DNA from 2 places in the Vibrio syngnathi genome. Region 2 is predicted to be linked to the other one. Evidence: predicted binding sites of a transcription regulator. Region 2 holds the regulator's gene; the other holds the start of a gene.
The links. The regulator MetJ, encoded in region 2, represses methionine synthesis genes. The targets are predictions, from matches to a motif close to TTAGACNTNTANANGTCTAA.

Region 1 (10,295 bases), 210 kb from region 2:
TGTTGAGCAAAAGAGTGATTACTGCCTGCGTCTTTTTCTGGAAACGCAACAACGTCAACGGTACTGAGTAGTCGGTGAGCTTTCAGTGTCAATAATTCTGGGTCTCCAGTGCCGACACCTACTGCGTACATAGTTCCTAATTTCATCTGTGCTTTCTCTAATTATGTTTTTATTTAATATGTTGAGTGGCGCTTAATTAAAAAATTAAGCGCCTATTTCTGAATAAACGGCTTGGTAAAAATAAATAAATGAATCGGATTTTCTGATTGATAACGGGTGTAGTGAGCGAGTGGTACGCCCGTTGATATCGAGATTAGTTGGACTTGTGTTGGCGCTTTGCTGTCTTTACTCCATTGATGAAGTTCACACACTGAATCGACTGTGACGGCTGAACCTATCACTACGCCACCGGGTTTTAATGCTGACCAACAGAAATCCAAAATGGTGTGCATATTGCCGCGACTTCCGCCAATAAAAATACTGTCAGGCTGAGGTAGCATGTCGAGTTGCATTGGCGCTTTATCTCGAATCAGTTGTACGTTGTCGCTACCGTGCGCTCTAAAATTCGCTTCGATAGACTCGTAACACTCTTCATTTGATTCAATGGTAAATACTTGCCCTTGGCGACACTGTTTCGCCGCTTCTATCGCAATCGAACCTGATCCCGTGCCTATGTCCCACACCACAGATTTAGGTTGAATTCGCATGCTCGCTAACGCTAAGTGACGAACGGGTTGTTTGGTGATAAGTCCACGTTTTGGCATGCGTTTCATGAAGTCATCATCGCTGGCGTATTGACCTAACTCACCCCATGCGTGTGGTTGCGTTCGGTGCAATACCATCACGTTGAGCGTAGAGAAGTCGTCGGCATTTTTTAGTGCGAGATCATCGAGTGTCCACTGGCTGATTTTTTCTTGCGTTCCACCTAAGTTCTCACACACCCAAGCCGTCCAACCTTGTTGATTAAAGTCGACTAAGTGTTTCGCAATTCGAGCCGGGTTATTTTGAACATCTGTCAGTAAGCAGTAGCTAGTGCCCCATTGCATTTGGCTTGCAAGACCTTTAATGCCATCGTAATGCTGCTTTCGACCGTGAAGTGAAATGGCTTTGGTTTCTTGCCATGCAATACCCACTCGACTACAAGCGAGCTGCATAGAACAAGGCGAGGGGATAAAGCGAATCTCATCATTGGGCAATTTTTTTAATAAGGATTCACCAATGCCAAAGAACAATGGATCGCCAGAAGCCAATACCACGACGCCGCCTTCTTCACATTCATCAATGAGCTTAGAAAACCAAGATTGATAGCCTTCTTTCATTGATAAACGCTGACCTTTAAATTGGGGAAACCAATCGAGTAGACGGTCATTTCCGGCTATGACACGTGCAGACTCAACCGCATTAACTGCGCGGCTGGTTAAACTTAAGCAGCCATCTTCAGGTACACCAACAACCGTAATGGCTGATTGAGAGCATGACTCTAAAGATGAGTGAGTACTTACATTGCTCATTTTACTGACTCGGCAAGTAGGGCGTGAATGGTTGACACCACAAGCGGGCTACCGCCTTTACGTCCTAAGCTGGCAATGTAAGGCACTGTGTTTTGTTCGGTTAATGCTTGCTTAGATTCATCCGCTTTTACGAAACCAACGGGGATGCCAATGATCAGTGCTGGTTTAGCTTCTCCTGCTTCAATCATACGCAGTAGCTCAAGGAGTGCTGTAGGCGCATTGCCCACGCCTATGATAGAACCGTCGAGTAAGCCGTTATCACGAGCGTAGCGCATGGAGTGAATGGCACGCGTTTCACCTGTCTCTTTCGCGGTAGTAATGACGTCTGGGTGACTAATGAAACACTGGGCTTTATTGCCGTAAGCGTTAAGGCGAGTTTGGTTTAAGCCTGTCACTATCATGCTGACATCAGTAATGATATTGGCACCCGATTTTAATGCAGTGATTGCCGACTCAATCGCGTCCTCACTGAATTGGTACAGTTTTGCGTATTCAAAGTCACCCGTAGTATGAATGGCACGACGAACCACATTCCATTCGCCTTGATTGAAGTTGTGACCACCATGAATCGTTTCGATTTCGTCATCAATGATAGAGAAAGAATCACTTTCAATTTGACGGCCTTGTTTGGTCATTTGACGCATATCATTAGTCATAGTGTTTTCCTTGTTCATGCTTCGTCATCAAAGTCTGTGGTTTGAATACCCACATCACTTCCTTTTGAGCAGAGATGTTCTGCTAACAGATCGCCATTAAAGTCGATCAATTTGAATTCAATGCTGACGTGATGTTTGACATACACAGCAGCGTGCTCTGCAGCTTGTTTGCAGAGCAAGGTAAGAAAGTCGTAATTAGGTGTCTCTTGGCCCGATTGGGCTTCTTTCCATGTATCGAGTACGTGGCGGCCTGTATTGGCTTGGCTAACCGCTTCGGAAAATTCACTTGACGCGCCCGATTGAGTGGCGAGATCGGCAAGCAATGAAAAGTCGATCGATTTACCGGATACGTGAGTCATCATGTGTCCTGCGACCATTTTTCCGAGTTTGCCTATCATGGCGACCACGGTAACTTTGCTCACTTGGTAGCGTTTCGCAGCGCGAAGTCCGACCCCAACAAAATCTCCAGCTTGGATAAAGCACATCGAGTCATAAGTGGGTAGCATGGCCATCGCTGACTTTTCGGTTCGAGAGCCTGTCGTGAGAACTAAGTGGTCTTGGCCATTTTGTTTCGCGATTTGTACCGATTGGCGGACTGATGCTGAAAATGCAGAAGTGGAGTAGGGCTTTACGGTCCCGCGCGTCCCTAAAATTGAAATGCCACCGATTAAGCCTAAGCGTGGGCCTATGGTTTCTTTGGCGCGTTCTTCACCGTCAGGGACACAAATTTCCACTGAGATACCGGCTGATTTCCTCTGACCATCGGTTGATTGATTCCACTCTAAGGTGATCATGTCGAGAATGTTTTTATGTGGAACGGGATTAATCGCCGCTTGACCAACAGGAAGCTCTAATCCGGGTAGCGTCACACGCGCTACGCCAACCCCCCCATCGATGTGAAAACCGGGGTCTGAATGCCAGCGGGCAATACTCTGAATATGGGCTTCGTGGGTGCAGTCGGGATCGTCTCCTGCATCTTTAACAATGCTGGCGGTCACCGCATCGTTGGATGTTTGGATAAACGCGACCTTAAACGTAGCGGGCTCACCATTCGGTAAAGTGATGGAGATATAGTCAGGCTGCTGTCCGGTTAACAGTGTTTGAACTGCCGCTCTGCTTGCTGCAGCTGCGCACGCACCTGTGGTAAACCCACTGCGGAGATCGGACTTATTTTTGGATCGTTTAACTTTTGTGACCACAGTATTCTTCATCTACGTTTGAGGTATTGACGAATACAGAGCGTTCCCTTGTTAGACAAGGTATGGATAGGTGTTGAGTTTTCCCGCTCGATATTCATGTATGCCCAGGTATTCTGACTTACGATGTTGAGGTTCTCATTGCGCTTTACTCCTTCCCAAGTCGTGTGACTCAGTGGTTTGTAAAGGGCTCATCGCTTACAGCTGCGGGTACAGTCCAGGAGTTACACCTGATTCCCTGATGTTGACGTTATATTTCGATATCTATTCTGAGGATTTCTCCGTTATTAGGTGTTTCTATGATTTGCTTTGGTGTCCCTAAACTGGCTAATGTTTTTATCCAGTCGCCATGTCCGAGCAGCAAAATAGGGTTCTCATTGTTGTGGTGACGAGAAATTCGTTGGATCCACTGAATAGCCATTGTTCTTCGTTGCTGTTCTGAATCGAACTCACTGAGCTCCATTTGAGAAATGACGGGCACTTTCAGGTAGCGTGCGATCGTTTTCGCGCTCGAAATAGCACGGCCTAATTGACTGGTGTAAATAGCATTGAGGGTCAATGACTTTTGAGTCGCGAGATAACGACCGACGTTATGCATCTGTCGTTTGCCTTCCATTGTCAGAGGGCTATCCAATTGATTCTGCATTTTGCCAATTCGGTTCCATTCGGTTTCGCCATGACGAATCGCAATGATGGTGAAGCGTTCAGCTTTCATTACTTTTCTCCATCAAAATGGAAACAATGAATAGTGCTCCAAACGCGGTGGTGACAACACCAAGAGGCAGTTCTTGAGGTGCAACCAAAGTTCTTGCCAAAATATCACTTAATAGCATAAGCAAAGCCCCAATCAGCCCTGAAGTGATGAGTAACTTTTTGTGTAGTGGGCCGATGATTTTTTTCGCGATATGAGGAACCATCAAGCCAATAAATCCGACGACACCGATGATAGAAACAAAACATGCAGTCGCAAAAGCGCAGACAATAAAGACACCAGTTTGCAAGCGTTTTGTATCGACTCCCATCGTTTGTGCTACGTCGTCTCCCGCAAGTAAACAATCTAATTGACGATGTTTTAAGATACTGAGGGCTATCAAGGCGAGAAGTCCAGCAAGCACAATTAACACATTGTCCCAGCGCGCATTCCCTAGGCCTCCTAACGACCAAAATAGAATCGAATGGGCAGCACGTTGGTCACCGTGGAAGACCAAGAAATTGGTTAAGGCTGTAAATAAGAATGAGATAGCCAGCCCAGCTAAAACAATTTGAGAAGACGCTTGCCCATTTACTTTTCTGACTAGAAATAGCACAGCCGAAGCCGAGATTATTCCGCCGATGAAAGCGGCGAGTGGAAGTGTCCAAATACCGATAGCGCTGCCGATGACTGTAATCACAAACACAGCTCCAGTCGCTGCACCAGATGACAATCCAAAAATGAAGGGGTCGGCAAGGTCGTTTTTTGTGACGGTTTGTAATAACGCCCCCACAATACCCAATCCAGCACCGCAAATAATCGCGATGATTGTTCTTGGCAAGCGTAAATGCAGTACCACTTGATCTATCGGAGAGTCGATCTGTTGACTCATCGCAGCTGAAAAAATCGTAGCGACTTGTGTAAAAGATAGATTAACGCTGCCTAAACTCAGAGAAAGCATCGCTAAGAGGGCAAAAACAGAACTGAATACGCAGGTGTTCAGTACGGTTCGGTTTAGGTTAGTACTAAGACTTGTCATGGATTTCTTGGATGCGCTGTGCCAGTTTTTCAATTGCAGCTATGTTTGCTGGCCCAGGAGTAATTTCCTCATAACGTAGAGGAAGGTATTGGGTCGTCTTTACCGCTGTGGTCAGTTTCATCGCTGGGTGTTGTTCCAAAAAGGCTTGCATGCCTTTAGCGCCTGTCCCATTTTGATAATCGAGAAGAATAATGACATCAGGGTTATGCATCGCAACTGACTCCCATGATGTGGTTCCCCAGCTGATATCCAGATCTTTCATTACATTGTCGCCACCTGCCGCTTTTATCATGGCGCTCACTGTCGCGTATTTCCCGGCAGTGAATGGTTTATCTTCCCCTGAATCATACAAAAAGACTTTAAGCGGAGTTTGATTCTTGGTTTGCTGTTGAATCTGTACTAATTGCTCTTTCCACGTGGAAATCAGTGTTTGAGCTCTGTCTTGATGACCAAATAAAGTCGCAAGGCGTGTCACGTCATCGAACATCTGTTCCATGCTAGCTGGTTGCTTATCTTTACGGATGTGGCTGCAACTCTCATTCAGAATTAAAGTGTTAATGCCAAACTCTTTCAGTGAATCAGGCGTGACTGAGCCGCCCAGACGCATACCATAATTCCATCCTGCGAAGAAAACATCAGGGTTTGCATTAACTAACACCTCCAAAGACGGATATTTCGGTGCGAGCTCTGGAATGTTGCCCTGAAGGCGATTAAATTCAGGGGTCGTTTTGTAGTACCCGCTAATACCGGTCACTCCGATCATATTCTCTTCAAGCCCGAGAGAAAATGCCATCTCAGACATATTGATATCGTGAGTGATTAAGGTTTTAGGCGACGTATCTAACGTAAGTGTCGAGTCGCAGTTTTCTACCGTGATTTGAGCTTGTGCGGACATGGAAAGTAAGAAAGTAAAAGTTAAAGCTGATGCTGATAATTTATTCATGAAAGATCCTGTCCTTGGTCGAGTTCAATGTCGAAAAACTTACTTGTTTTCTGTGTGCGCTTATTGGTTGTGCTGATTAAATCTACTTCAAAAATCGGCTGAAGCTGTTTGTGGGTCAGTAGCTCTTCTACTTTTCCTTTCGCGACCAGTTCACCGTGTTCCAAAATCACAATGTGCGTCGCGAATTTGGCAGCAAGGGAAATATCATGCAGTGAGCAAATCAGTGTTTTACCCAGTTCTTTCAATAGCGATAAGACTTCCCCTTGAGCGCATGGGTCTAAGTGGTTTAGAGGCTCATCCAATACCAGGAACTCGGCGTTCTGACATAAAGATCGTGCAATATGCGCTCGCTGCTTCTGGCCTCCTGAAAGCTGTCCCATTCTTCGTTCGAGGAAAGTATCAATCTTTAGTGCTTTACTGATTTGGTCAACTGAAAAGCTAGAAGTGGCTTGATGAGAAGCGGTAAGTTGAATGTACTCTCTTAGAGCTAAACGGCTATCCACTTGACTGTGCTGTGGAAGGTAACTGATTTGTTTTGCTCTTTGCTGGCAAGTTAGTTTACTTAGTGGCAATTGGTTTATTACGACTTCGCCTTTGAAGGGAAGCAAATTAACCAGCGCCTTTAATAGCGTGGTTTTTCCAGAACCATTGCGTCCAATGACTACCCAGCGCTCACCTTGACTAATTTTCAGATCGAGTGGGTGTAGTCGTTGAGTGTTTTGTTGTTGAACAGAAAGTCTGTGGCAATAAAACATGAGTTACTGAGAATGGTTTGTTTTTAACAAGTGCCATTACATTAAAATTTAAACGTTTACGTAACATTGATCTCAGCACGTAAAATCCCCACAATTATTAAAATAAACTATTAGTTAACGCTTGTATTACTTGAAAGGGTTAGGATTGATTAGTGAAAGAATAGAAGAATAGAAGAATAGAAGAATAGAAGAATAGAAGAATAGAAGAATAGAAGAATAGAAGAATAGAAGAATAGAAGAATAGAAGAATAGAAGAATAGAAGAATAGAAAGCAAAAAGCCTCTGAGAGCAGAGGCTTTTAAAATTACGTTGTAGCTAGGCGTGTTGCGTAATGCTTACAGGCCTGCGAAGTCCGCTAGGATTGCTGCTTTATCAGTAGCTTCCCAAGGGAACTCTTCGCGACCGAAGTGGCCGTATGCAGCTGTCTGCTTGTAGATAGGCTGAAGCAGGTTCAGCATCTCTTGAAGACCGTATGGACGTAGGTCGAAGTTTTGACGAACCGCTTCAATGATGATTTCGTGAGCTACTTTCTCAGTACCGAACGTTTCAACCATGATAGAGGTTGGATCTGCAACACCAATAGCGTAAGACAGTTGAATCTCACAACGGTCAGCCATGCCAGCAGCAACGATGTTTTTCGCTACATAACGCGCTGCGTAAGCTGCAGAACGGTCAACTTTTGATGGATCTTTACCAGAGAATGCACCGCCACCGTGACGAGCTGCGCCGCCGTAGGTATCAACGATGATCTTACGACCTGTTAGACCACAGTCACCCATTGGACCACCGATTACGAAACGGCCTGTTGGGTTGATGAAGAAGTTAGTGTCTTTGTTGATCCACTCAGCAGGAAGTACTGGCTTGATGATCTCTTCCATTACCGCTTCACGTAGGTCAGGTGTTGTTACTGAATCACAGTGTTGAGTTGAAAGAACAACAGCGTCGATACCAACGATCTTACCTTGGTCGTATTGGAAGGTTACTTGAGATTTCGCATCTGGGCGAAGGAAGTCAAGCTTGCCGCTCTTACGGACTTCAGCTTGCTTCTTAACAAGCAGGTGAGAGTAAGTAATTGGAGCTGGCATTAGGATTGGCGTTTCGTTAGTTGCGTAACCAAACATGATGCCTTGGTCGCCCGCACCTTGATCTTTAGGATCCGCTTTATCAACACCTTGGTTGATGTCTGGAGACTGCTTACCAATGGTATTTAGTACAGCACAAGAGTCAGCGTCAAAGCCCATATCAGAATGAACGTAACCAATTTCACGTACTGTTTCACGAGTGATTTCTTCGATATCAACCCATGCTGACGTAGTTACTTCACCACCAACCATAACCATGCCGGTTTTTACGTAAGTCTCACAAGCAACACGTGCTTTTGGATCTTGTTCAATGATGGCATCAAGAACAGCATCTGAGATTTGGTCTGCAATTTTATCTGGATGGCCTTCTGATACAGATTCAGAAGTGAATAGGTGCTTAGCCATGAGAGCTCCACTTTTAGTTTAGTTTTTAGTTGCAAATAGTTAAATGCAAATAATTTATGCCGTCGCAATCAAGGAAGCGCCGCCATTAAATACAGTATATTTTGTAGGTGTTTCTACATCTAGACGGCTATTTTAAATTCCAACGGTCGAATTACAAGCTCTTTTTTATGATATGTCATAACCAAACGTTTGCGTGTTGGTTGTGGAAAGCCATGTTAAGTGATGTAAATGATCGAAAATTGCGGAAAATGACCGTTAAAGTGCCAGTAAAACGTTTGCAGTCGCTATAGTCGTTTGAGAGAATACCCGCGCTAATAAAAATGAAAACTTTAGCATCCATCTCTTTTTTAAATCGCTTATGTAACCAGGAGCAGACATGCCTTCTCGTAAAGATCTAGCCAATGCAATCCGCGCACTTAGCATGGACGGTGTTCAACAAGCAAATTCAGGCCACCCTGGCGCACCTATGGGTATGGCTGACATCGCTGAAGTTCTTTGGCGTGGCCACTTGAACCACAACCCAGCAAACCCAGAGTGGGCTGATCGTGACCGTTTTATCCTGTCTAACGGCCATGGTTCTATGCTGATTTACTCTCTGCTTCATTTAGCAGGTTACGAGCTTTCAATTGAAGATCTAAAAAACTTCCGTCAACTGCACTCTAAGACTCCAGGTCACCCAGAGTACGGTTACGCTCCTGGTATCGAGACAACAACTGGTCCTCTGGGCCAAGGCATCACCAACGCTGTTGGTATGGCAATGGCTGAGAAAGCATTGGCTGCACAGTTCAACAAAGAAGGCCACGACATCGTAGACCACTTCACTTATGCATTCATGGGTGATGGTTGTCTGATGGAAGGTATCTCTCACGAAGCATGTTCTCTAGCGGGTACGCTAGGTCTTGGTAAGCTAGTCGCTTTCTGGGATGACAACGGCATCTCTATCGATGGTGAAGTTGAAGGTTGGTTCTCTGACGATACACCTAAGCGTTTTGAAGCATACGGCTGGCACGTAATCCCTGCAGTAGATGGTCACGATGCTGACGCTATCAATGCAGCGATTGAAGCGGCTAAAGCTGACCCTCGTCCAACGCTTATCTGTACTAAAACTATCATCGGTTTTGGTTCGCCAAACAAAGCGGGTACGCATGATTGTCACGGTGCTCCACTAGGCGCTGATGAAATCACAGCAACTAAAGCAGCATTGGGTTGGGAACACGGCCCGTTCGAAATCCCAGCGGATATCGCAGCTGAGTGGAACGCGAAAGAAGCAGGCGCAGCGAAAGAAGCAGCGTGGAACGCTAAGTTTGACGCATACGCCGCGGCTTACCCTGAGCTAGCAGCAGAATTCAAACGTCGTACTAACGGCGAACTACCAGCTGAGTGGGAAGAGAAAGCAAACGCAATCATTGCTGATCTTCAAGCTAACCCAGCAAACATCGCTTCACGTAAAGCATCTCAAAACGCACTAGAAGCGTTTGGTCAAATGCTTCCAGAATTCATGGGCGGCTCTGCTGACCTTGCGCCTTCTAACCTGACTATGTGGTCTGGTTCTAAGTCTCTTGAAGCAACTGACTTCTCTGGTAACTACATCCACTACGGTGTACGTGAATTCGGTATGACGGCTATCATGAACGGTATCGCTCTGCACGGTGGTTTTGTACCGTATGGTGCAACGTTCCTAATGTTCATGGAATACGCGCGTAACGCAATGCGTATGGCTGCTCTGATGAAAGTTCAGAACATCCAAGTTTACACGCACGATTCTATCGGCCTAGGCGAAGATGGCCCTACTCACCAACCGGTTGAGCAGATCGCGTCTCTACGTCTGACTCCAAACATGAGCACATGGCGTCCATGTGACCAAGTTGAATCTGCAGTGGCTTGGAAACTGGCTATTGAGCGTAAAGATGGTCCTTCATCTCTAATCTTCTCTCGTCAAAACCTTGCACAACAAGATCGTAATGTTGAGCAAGTTGCAAACATCGCTAAGGGTGGTTACATCCTGAAAGATTGTGAA
Region 2 (10,295 bases):
TCTCTAAACGTGCTACGTAACGAAGAACCTTCTGTTGAGACTGCGCTTTCTCTAAACGCTCGGCCAACTCTTCACTCAGTACAGAAGCTTTATCAAAGAAGTCATCCACTGACAGATCTTGTAATTCTTCAGGTACCAATGATTCTACTTTGACGTTTTCAGGCTCAATATCTAAACCCGATTCACGCGCCAGAATCACTAGCTTACGCATCACGTCTGAGCCATCGAGGTCAGCTCGAGGATCCGGTTCCGTCAGGCCTTGTTGCCACGCTAAATCAACCAACTCGCTGAATGGCACCGTGCCATCAAACTGTTGGAATAACCAAGATAGAGTACCCGAGAAGATACCTGACAGAGCAATAATATCGTCACCGCTTTCGCGCAGGTCACGTACCGTGTGGTTAATCGGTAAGCCAGCTCCCACTGTCGCATTGTACAGCCAATGACGGCTGATCTTAGCGAAAGCATCTTGTACCTGATGGTAATACTCGCTTGATGCTGAACCAGCCACCTTGTTAGCTGAGATCAGGTGGATACCTTGTTGTGCAATTTGCAGGTACTTTGCTGCAAGCACAGGGCTTGCGGTGACATCGAGTACTACAGCTTCATCGTAACCCTGAATAGAGCCCAAACGCTCTAACCAGTCGTTACCGTTGTTGGCAATCGCTTCGTCATCAAAACGCTTACCTACAGAAGTCGCATCAATACCTTGGTCATCGAACCAATAGGTTTGGCTATCAACAACCGCAACCAATTCAAAGTTCATTCCACGACGCTTTTCGAGTTCCGCCTTTTGCTCAGCAAACAGGCTCAACCAGCTTGAACCAATGTTGCCCTTACCACACAAAGCAATCGCAACACGCTTCTGCGCTTGGAATAGTTGAGAGTGAATGCCTTTCACTAGGCTTGAGGTTTCACTCTTACGAATCACAGCCACTAAGCTCAATCCTGAGTTCGCTTCTGAGATGAACTCAACTGGCGAGCTCTTGAGCTGCTGATAGAAACCGTAGCAATGGTTCGGGTTCTTAGTCACACCTGCACCCACCGCCGCAATCAGAGAGAAGCCTTCTTTAAGCTTAATTTCCGCTTCAATCGCGTGATCTTGTAGATATTCTAAAGCGCCACCAGCGATCTCTTCTGTGTAAGCAAGACGCAAACAATGTTGATCCGGTTCAAGTTCATAAGCAAGCGGCTCTAGTTGAGCACGCTTAAGACCTTCCAACACTTCGCTTTCTAGACGGTCGAAATCATGTCCATGACCAAACGTCAGTTGCACGATAAGAACTTCATCTAAAGAGGTAATGATTTTTGCACCACGACCGGATGCCAATACACGCTCTATCTGTGTAGAACCCGCCTCTGGCTGATAACTGCAACGTAAGCTCAGATCCATAGCACTTTGAGCGACAGGCTGTAGCGTTCGGCTATGGAGCACTGGAGCCGCCAGACGAGCGAGTTCACTCGCTTCATCAAGGCGAAGCAGAGGCAACAAACACGCATCCGAAACCAAACGAGGGTCAGCGCTGTAGACGCCCGCCACGTCACTCCAAATCGTCACACGTTCAACTTCTGCCAGAGCGCCTATTACGGTTGCTGAGTAATCTGAACCGTTACGACCAAGCAGTACTGTTTCACCTTCGCAGTTCTGAGCCATAAAGCCCGTAATCACCACTCGGCAATGCGTATGCTGAGCCAAAACTTCTTTAATCAGAGGATAAGAACGCGCGCGATCCACTTCGGGTTGAGCACCCGCTTCTGCACGTAAAAAGGCACGCGCATCTTGAGCAACCGCTTGTAAGTCATGTTGGCACAACAAAGCGGCTAACAGACGTGAAGACCAAACCTCACCATGACCCAGTACTTGTGCTTTTTGTGCTTCACTCAAGGGAGCTGTAAGCTCACCCAAAGCAGTAAATTCTTGTTGAATGGTTGCCGTTAATTGCTCAGCAGTTTCACCGTCAAGTAACGATTCAATCAGCTCAAGTTGGAACTGACGAAGGGTTTGCAGGCATTCGTGAGCAATACGGCCGTCTTTATCGAGCGCTTCAACAAACTCAATCAAACGGTTGGTTGTTTTACCCGCAGCTGAAACAACGACTAAATCGGTTGCTGATGAGTACTCTCTAAGAATATTGACCACGCGTTGGTAACACTCGGGGTTCGCTAAACTGCTGCCACCAAATTTATGTAGCTGGCGAAAGATTGCCATTATTAACCCTCCCCTTCAGTGATAAAGCGTTGTGTTTTTTCAAACGCTTGCTTGAGATCGTCGATTAGGTCTTCCGCATCTTCAAGGCCAACAGAAAGGCGCAGTAGTTGTTGAGAAACACCCGCTTCTGCCAATGCTTCTTCGCCCATCGCACGGTGAGTCATCGAAGCTGGGTGGCAAATCAGGCTTTCAACCCCACCCAGTGATTCAGCCAAAGAAAATAGCTCTAACTTATCTACAAAATATTTAAGTGCTTCAAAAGAGCCCGCAAACTCAAAGCTCAGCATGGAACCAAAGCCCAGTTGTTGTTTTTTCGCGATCTCGTGGCCCGGATGTTCAGGAAGGCTTGGGTGGTAAATCGTACCCACCAGATCTTGTTGTTGCAGCGCCGTCAGAATTTCACGTGAACTCTCTTCGTGAACACGCATACGTGCACCTAGCGTACGAATACCACGTAGAGTCATGTAGCTATCAAATGGTGTGCCGGTCGCACCAATACAGTTGCCCCACCATGCTAGCTCTTCAGCGTGCTCTTCAGTTTTAGTCACTACAACGCCACCAATAACATCCGAGTGTCCGTTAATGTATTTGGTGGTTGAGTGGATAACAAAGTCAGCACCCAGCTCTAAAGGCTTTTGGAACACAGGCGTCAAAAACGTGTTGTCGACAGCAACCAGAGCACCCACTTCTTTCGCTTTACGGCAAGTTTCTGCAATATCAACCACACGAACCAGTGGATTCGATGGTGTTTCGATTAAGATCAACTTTGGCTTAAGCGCGATCGCCGCATCCAGTGCCGCTTGATCCGATTGATCAACGAACAGAACTTTGAAGTCACCTTTTAGTGAGCGTGTGTTAAACAGACGATAAGTGCCGCCGTAGCAGTCGTGTGGTGCGATGATAAGATCATCACCACCTAAGAAAGCGGATACCCATAAGTTAAGTGCCGACGTACCGCAGTTAGTCACAACCGCACCTTTGCCCGACTCAAGCTCAAACAGTGCCGTTTCTAATAGACCACGGTTTGGGTTACCAGAGCGGGTATAATCATACTTTGGCACTTCACCAAAAGCGGGAAACCCATAGTTAGTCGAAAGATAAATGGGTGGGACAACAGCATGATGTTGCGTGTCTGACTCGATACCAGTACGTACGGCGATGGTTGCTGGCTTCCGGCTGCTCATAGGTGCTTCCTTACAAATTTTGCGTCTGAGAATCACAGCTGCTTGTCGGCATTTTGCGGCTGTGTTAGATATATGTTATTCACTTTACTTTCATAAACGTGAGACGTCAACACTTCCAGACGTCTATATGTCTTTGCTTATGGCAGTAAATCCCGCTAAAATCACCACTATTAATTTATTCTAACAACTAAAGTGATGAAGGTACGCAATGGCCGACTGGAATGGTGAATACATAAGCCCATATGCTGAGCATGGAAAGAAAAGCGAACAAGTAAAGAAAATTACAGTTTCTATCCCTCTAAAAGTGTTAAAGGTTCTTACTGACGAGCGCACTCGCCGCCAGATTAATAACCTACGCCATGCAACAAACAGTGAGCTACTGTGCGAAGCCTTTCTACATGCGTACACAGGCCAACCACTACCAACGGATGAAGATCTTCGTAAAGACCGTCCCGACGATATTCCTACTGAAGTGAAAAAACTGATGACAGAGATGGGTATCGAGTTCGAAGCGTTTGACGAAGAATAAAAACAACTCAGTCACTGCCTTCATTATTGATTCGCTATAGCTGAACCCTATTTATCACATCACCCACGACACTACTTGTCAGTGCGCTGTGAATGATAAACATAAAAAAACCGACTCCAAATGAGTCGGTTTTTTATTATTCTTTTTCGCTCAATAGAGCAACCGCTATTAAGCTATTAAGCTATTAAGCTATTAAGCTATTAAGCTATTAAGGCATTAAGCCATATAGTTAGCAGGCATCTCAATACGAGCAACGCCAGACTCAACCGCCGCTTCCGCAACTGCTTTTGCTATGCGAGGAAGCAGACGTGGATCCATTGGCTTAGGAATGATGTAACCTTTACCAAATTCCAGTGCAGTCTCGCCCGCAGCTGCCAATACTTCAGCTGGAACTTCTTCTTTCGCTAGTTCACGAATCGCTTTAACCGCCGCTAGCTTCATTTCGTCATTGATTTCGCTCGCACGCACGTCTAGTGCACCACGGAAAATGAATGGGAAACAAAGTACGTTGTTTACTTGGTTAGGGTAATCACTACGGCCTGTACCCATGATTAGGTCAGAACGAACTTCGTGTGCAAGCTCAGGCTTGATCTCTGGATCTGGGTTTGAACATGCAAACACAACCGGCTTATCAGCCATCAGCGTAAGAGCCTTAGCTGGTAGCAGATTAGGACCCGATACACCCAAGAACAGATCAGCGCCTTCGATAACATCTTCAAGCGTGCGCTTGTCGGTGTTATTTGCGAACAGCTCTTTGTATTCATTCAAGTCATCACGACGAGTGTGGATCACACCTTTACGGTCAAGCATGTAGATCTTCTCACGCTGAGCGCCACACTTAATCAGTAGCTCCATACAAGCAACCGCCGCTGCGCCAGCACCTAAACAAACGATCTTACACTCTTCCAGTTTCTTACCTTGAAGCTCAATCGCATTCAGCATACCTGCTGCCGTAACAATCGCAGTACCGTGTTGGTCATCGTGGAATACAGGTACATCACAACGCTCAATCAGGCGACGCTCGATTTCAAAACAGTCTGGTGCTTTGATGTCTTCTAAGTTAATACCGCCAAATGTATCTGCGATATTCGCAACCGTATCAACGAACTCATCGATTGTGCGGTGTTTTACTTCAATATCGATAGAATCTAAACCAGCAAAACGCTTAAACAGTAGCGCTTTACCTTCCATAACCGGTTTAGAAGCAATAGGACCAAGATTGCCTAAGCCAAGAATTGCAGTACCGTTAGAGATAACTGCAACCATGTTGCCTTTACCTGTGTACTTGTAAACGTTATCGACGTTCTGTGCAATCTCGCGAACAGGCTCAGCTACACCTGGGCTGTATGCCAGTGCTAGGTCTTCTGCAGAGTTTGCAGGCTTCGTCAGTTCTACGGCAATTTTGCCTGGAATTGGGAACTCATGATAATCAAGAGCTTGCTGACGGAATTGTTCTTGAGGCGATAACGCTTGAGAGGATTGATCTTGGCGGCTGTCTTCAGACATAGGTGTAGGTTCCTAGGATATTATTATTTGGGGGATCTTGTTCATGTTAATGGATGTACTTCAAAGTTCCTAGGTGGTTGAAGCATCTGTATCATTAAAAAACGAGATTTCACTACTAATAAGACCAGTGGGCAGTTGAAATTACTATCGCCTGCTCAACTTTAGAGCGAATTTCGAGGAAAGAGTGTTGGGATAAGTGATTAAGTAAGATTTACGTCAGTAACCTATTACTTTAACTGACCTAATAATGAAATACGATTCAGTACTTTCTCAAATTTCAGGCAACAAAAAAGGACACCGAAGTGTCCTTTTTATGTCTAAATAGCGAGAATTACTTCTTGCTAGAAAGAGCACCGAAACGCTTGTTGAAGCGATCAACACGGCCGCCTGTATCTACGATACGTTGCTTACCAGTGTAGAACGGGTGACATTTGTCACATACGTCTAGGTGGATTGATTCTTTTGCTAGCGTTGAGTTGAACTCAAACGTGTTACCGCAAGAACAAGTTGCAGAAACTGCTTTGTATTCTGGGTGGATACCAACTTTCATGGGAAAACCTCAATTAGGCCGTGTCGCCATCCGATTCTAAGCCGGACACCACACGTAGTTAAAAAATAAATAAAGACACCGCTGTATCACTAAACCGCGATAAAGCCATACCTTTAAGGCGCAGTATAGTAATGAATCTGTGGGGTAGGATCAACTGATTTGATACATTTTTCACCAATAGCCTCTTTATTTCCTTTGTCACTTTAAGATTTAAGGCTTAAGTGGTCTTCACTGGTTCTACTCTCTGAGCTGGTCCAAACTGCTTCTCGAATTTAACCGCCTTATCCTTTAGACTGTCCGCTCTCGTCAACTCAGATAAAGTCGTCCATTTATGCGCCCAATGATTGCCCGCGTGGCACTGCCGGTTCCACTAGACAAACAGTTCGATTACAAGATTCCTAGCCACCTATTCCCTATAATTGGCGGACGAGTTTCTGTGCCTTTTGGACGACAAACCTTAACAGGTATTGTTACGGCTCTGGTTAACGAATCTGAATTCGAATTAGACAAACTCAAGCCCATTAAAGCCTTACTAGACAACCAACCCGTTTGGCCGGAATCGGTCTACTCACTCTTGGTATGGTGTAGCCAGTTCTATCAGTATCCACTAGGTGAAACCTTGGCCAACGCACTACCAAGCGCCTTACGAAAAGGCAAAGCTGCAGACTTCGCGACGCTTGTTGAATGGCAATTGACCCCATCAGGCAGAGATCAACTGATGCAGGGCTTCGGCCGAGCGGTCAAACAAGCCAAAGTGATGCACATGCTTGAGCACGGCCCGGTTCCTCATCAGAAGTTCATCGATGAAGAGGTGGGCAGCGCGGTACTTAAGACGTTGGAAGAGAAGGGCTGGGTTGAATCGGTAGAGAAAAAACCAAAACGCCATGCATGGCCGGTGGATCTCGAAAACGATCAAGATAAGCCAAAACTCAATGAAGAACAGGCTATAGCAATAGCAACGGTAAATAGCCAAACCGACTTTGGTTGCTTCTTGTTAGAGGGGGTTACTGGCTCAGGTAAGACTGAAGTCTATCTGAATATGATCAAACCGATTCTCGACCAAGGTAAACAAGCGTTAGTGTTAGTACCGGAGATCGGCCTAACCCCTCAAACGATTAATCGCTTTAAGCGTCGTTTTAATGTGCCTGTTGAGGTGATTCACTCTGGATTAAACGATTCTGAACGATTGAATGCTTGGTTATCAGCACGTGACAAAATAGCGGGCATTGTGATTGGTACGCGCTCGGCTCTGTTCACGCCTTTTGCCGATCTGGGCATCATTATTGTCGATGAAGAACATGATGCTTCATATAAACAGCAAGACAGCCTCCGCTACCACGCTCGTGATGTGGCGATCATGCGAGCTCATAAGGCGCAAATTCCGGTTGTGTTAGGCTCTGCTACCCCAGCCTTTGAGACGCTGCACAACGCCCAAATAGGTAAATACAGCTACCTCACCCTCACCTCGCGCGCAGGTGTCGCACTACCAACCACCAATAAAGTGTTAGATGTTAAGGGTGAATATCTAGAAAGTGGCTTGTCTGCGTCTTTGATTGCTGAAATGCAAAGACACCTCAAAGCAGGCAACCAAGTGATGTTGTTCCTCAACCGCCGAGGGTTTTCTCCCGCACTGATGTGTCACGATTGTGGTTGGACAGCCGAATGTAAGCGTTGTGATGCTTACTACACCTATCACCAATACAGTAATGAGATGCGCTGCCACCATTGTGGCTCGCAGCAGCATATTGTGCATCATTGCCAAGGGTGTGGTTCAGCGAACTTAGTGACAGTAGGTGTAGGTACCGAACAGTTGGAAGCTCAACTTGGCCAGCTATTTCCGGAATACAAAACCATTCGTATTGACCGAGACAGCACTCGCCGTAAAGGCAGCTTAGAAAGCGCGTTAGAGTCGATTCGCAAAGGTGAATACCAAATTCTTATCGGCACACAGATGCTTGCTAAAGGGCACCACTTCCCTGATGTCACACTTGTGGCATTACTGGATGTTGATGCCTCTTTATATAGCAGTGACTTCCGCGCCTCTGAACGATTGGCTCAATTGTTTACTCAAGTCGCAGGTCGAGCAGGACGAGCCAGTAAGCCTGGTGAGGTTATCTTACAAACTCACCATCCAGAACATGGCTTATTACAAGCGTTGCTGCACAAAGACTATAACCACTTTGCCCAAACCGCATTGGCAGAGCGTAAACAAGCGATGTTGCCACCTTATACCTTCATGACTCTGTTTAGAGCGGAAGCCAATGACACACGTTTGGTGGAAGAGTTCTTGCGTCAAGTGCGCCACACATTGGAATCGCATCCGTTATTTGACCAATATTGCATGGTGCTCGGCCCAACCCCTGCACCACTGGCCAAGCGAGCCGGCAAGTCTCGTTGGCAGCTTATTCTACAAACACAGACTCGCTCGATGATGCAGAAGCTATTAATGAGCGCCAAGCCAGCAATTAATATGTTACCTGCTGCGAAAAAAGTCCGTTGGTCACTCGATATTGAGCCGCAAGATCTGAGCTAAACCCACTTGGGTTAAAACTAATGATAAGTTTGTTCACAAATATTTCATACTTCTCGTGAGCAACTTCACACTAGTCATGTGATTTTTGTTAATCTAGCCGTAACTTTACACGGGTGAAACGAATAAAATATTGCAATAAAAAAAGTGTTAGCAACACTTTCACAATATCTATTCGATTACATTTATTATTCATGCCTTAGATACTTAGGCAACAAAGGAATTAAAAAGAGGGTTTAATTTATGGCGACAATGAAGGATGTTGCCCAGCTAGCAGGCGTTTCAACAGCCACGGTATCACGTGCATTGATGAACCCTGAAAAAGTCTCGGTTTCTACTCGTAAGCGAGTTGAGACAGCAGTACTTGAAGCTGGATACTCACCCAATACATTAGCTAGAAATTTACGTCGCAACGAATCAAAAACCATCATCACTATTGTTCCTGATATCTGTGACCCTTATTTCGCAGAGATCATTCGTGGTATCGAAGATGCCGCAGTAGAAAATGACTACCTCGTTCTACTGGGTGATAGCGGCCAACAGAAGAAGCGTGAGTCTTCATTTGTTAATTTAGTATTCACTAAACAAGCTGATGGCATGCTACTGCTTGGTACCGACCATCCGTTTGATGTCAGTAAGCCTGAACAAAAAAACTTACCGCCGATGGTGATGGCATGTGAGTTCGCCCCTGAGCTTGAACTCCCTACCGTACACATCGATAACCTGACCTCAGCATTTGAAGCAGTGAACTACCTAGCTCAGTTAGGTCATAAGCGTATAGCACAAATCTCTGGGCCAGTATCAGCAACGCTTTGTAAGTTCCGCCAACAAGGCTACCAGCAAGCGCTACGTCGTGCAGGAGTATCAATGAATCCAGCCTATAGCACTGTCGGTGACTTTACCTTTGAAGCGGGCGCTCAAGCAGTTCGTCAATTACTCGCTCTTCCTGAACAACCAACCGCTATCTTCTGTCACAATGATGCGATGGCCATTGGTGCGATTCAAGAAGCGAAGAAGTTAGGTTTACGTGTTCCTCAAGACCTATCGATTGTTGGCTTCGATGATATCCAATTCGCTCAATACTGCGATCCACCGCTAACGACTATTTCTCAGCCTCGTTATGAGATTGGACGCCAAGCGATGCTGATGATGCTCGACGTACTGAAAGGCAACGATGTACAAGCAGGGTCACGCCTGCTTGAAGCTAAATTAGTCGTTCGAGGCAGTACTGCGCCACCTCGAATGTAGTTCTCATAAATACCCTTATAACTCTGCGGCACATTTTGATGTGTCGCTTCCATTTCTGCACTATTATCCTCACTCAATCTGGATTACCATGAGGGCAGAATCAGCAACTATTGAATTGTCTTGTGGCTAATAGAGATTATGTAAAGCGCGGTCGTGGCACGAAAAAACCGACCAAAAAACAAACCCCTCGCCGTAAACCATGGCGTAGTGGTCTTTTGGCGATCCTCCTCGCCGGTGGTTTTGGTTACGGACTTTACCTATTGAGTAATGACCCTGAGCCGCCAGCACCGACTCCAGTGGTAACTAAACCAAAGCCTAAGCCGAAACCAACAAAAGTCATTCCGCCGCCTCCAGAGGAGAAGTGGGACTACGTTGAAACCTTGCCAAGCCGCGAGATTGAAGTAAAAGCCAAAGAGCAACAGATCTCGAAGATCCCTTACATCATGCAATGTGGCGCGTACAAAACCTCAAGCCAAGCTGAAGCACGTAAGTTGGATATTGCCTTCCAAGGTATCTCAAGCTCAATCCGTAAAAAGGAT

Region 1: the regulator MetJ is predicted to act here: its motif matches at 8,390-8,409, upstream of metK (methionine adenosyltransferase).

What each region holds. Positions count from the first base shown of each region.
Region 1 covers NZ_CP017916.1:447,547-457,841, forward strand. The annotation lists gene cobI (precorrin-2 C(20)-methyltransferase) at 1-146, opposite strand, end outside; gene cbiE (precorrin-6y C5,15-methyltransferase (decarboxylating) subunit CbiE) at 213-1,511, opposite strand; gene K08M4_RS02255 (precorrin-8X methylmutase) at 1,508-2,167, opposite strand; gene K08M4_RS02260 (cobalt-precorrin-5B (C(1))-methyltransferase) at 2,182-3,366, opposite strand; cobalamin riboswitch at 3,473-3,603, opposite strand; gene K08M4_RS21920 (phosphoglycerate mutase family protein) at 3,614-4,078, opposite strand; gene K08M4_RS02270 (FecCD family ABC transporter permease) at 4,068-5,093, opposite strand; gene K08M4_RS02275 (ABC transporter substrate-binding protein) at 5,080-6,036, opposite strand; gene K08M4_RS02280 (ABC transporter ATP-binding protein) at 6,033-6,791, opposite strand; gene metK (methionine adenosyltransferase) at 7,127-8,278, opposite strand; gene tkt (transketolase) at 8,655-10,295, shown strand, end outside.
Region 2 covers NZ_CP017916.1:240,797-251,091, reverse strand. The annotation lists gene K08M4_RS01175 (bifunctional aspartate kinase/homoserine dehydrogenase II) at 1-2,209, opposite strand, end outside; gene K08M4_RS01170 (O-succinylhomoserine (thiol)-lyase) at 2,212-3,393, opposite strand; gene metJ (met regulon transcriptional regulator MetJ) at 3,602-3,922, shown strand; gene K08M4_RS01160 (malic enzyme-like NAD(P)-binding protein) at 4,139-5,428, opposite strand; gene rpmE (50S ribosomal protein L31) at 5,760-5,978, opposite strand; gene priA (primosomal protein N') at 6,310-8,511, shown strand; gene cytR (DNA-binding transcriptional regulator CytR) at 8,752-9,756, shown strand; gene K08M4_RS01140 (SPOR domain-containing protein) at 9,879-10,295, shown strand, end outside.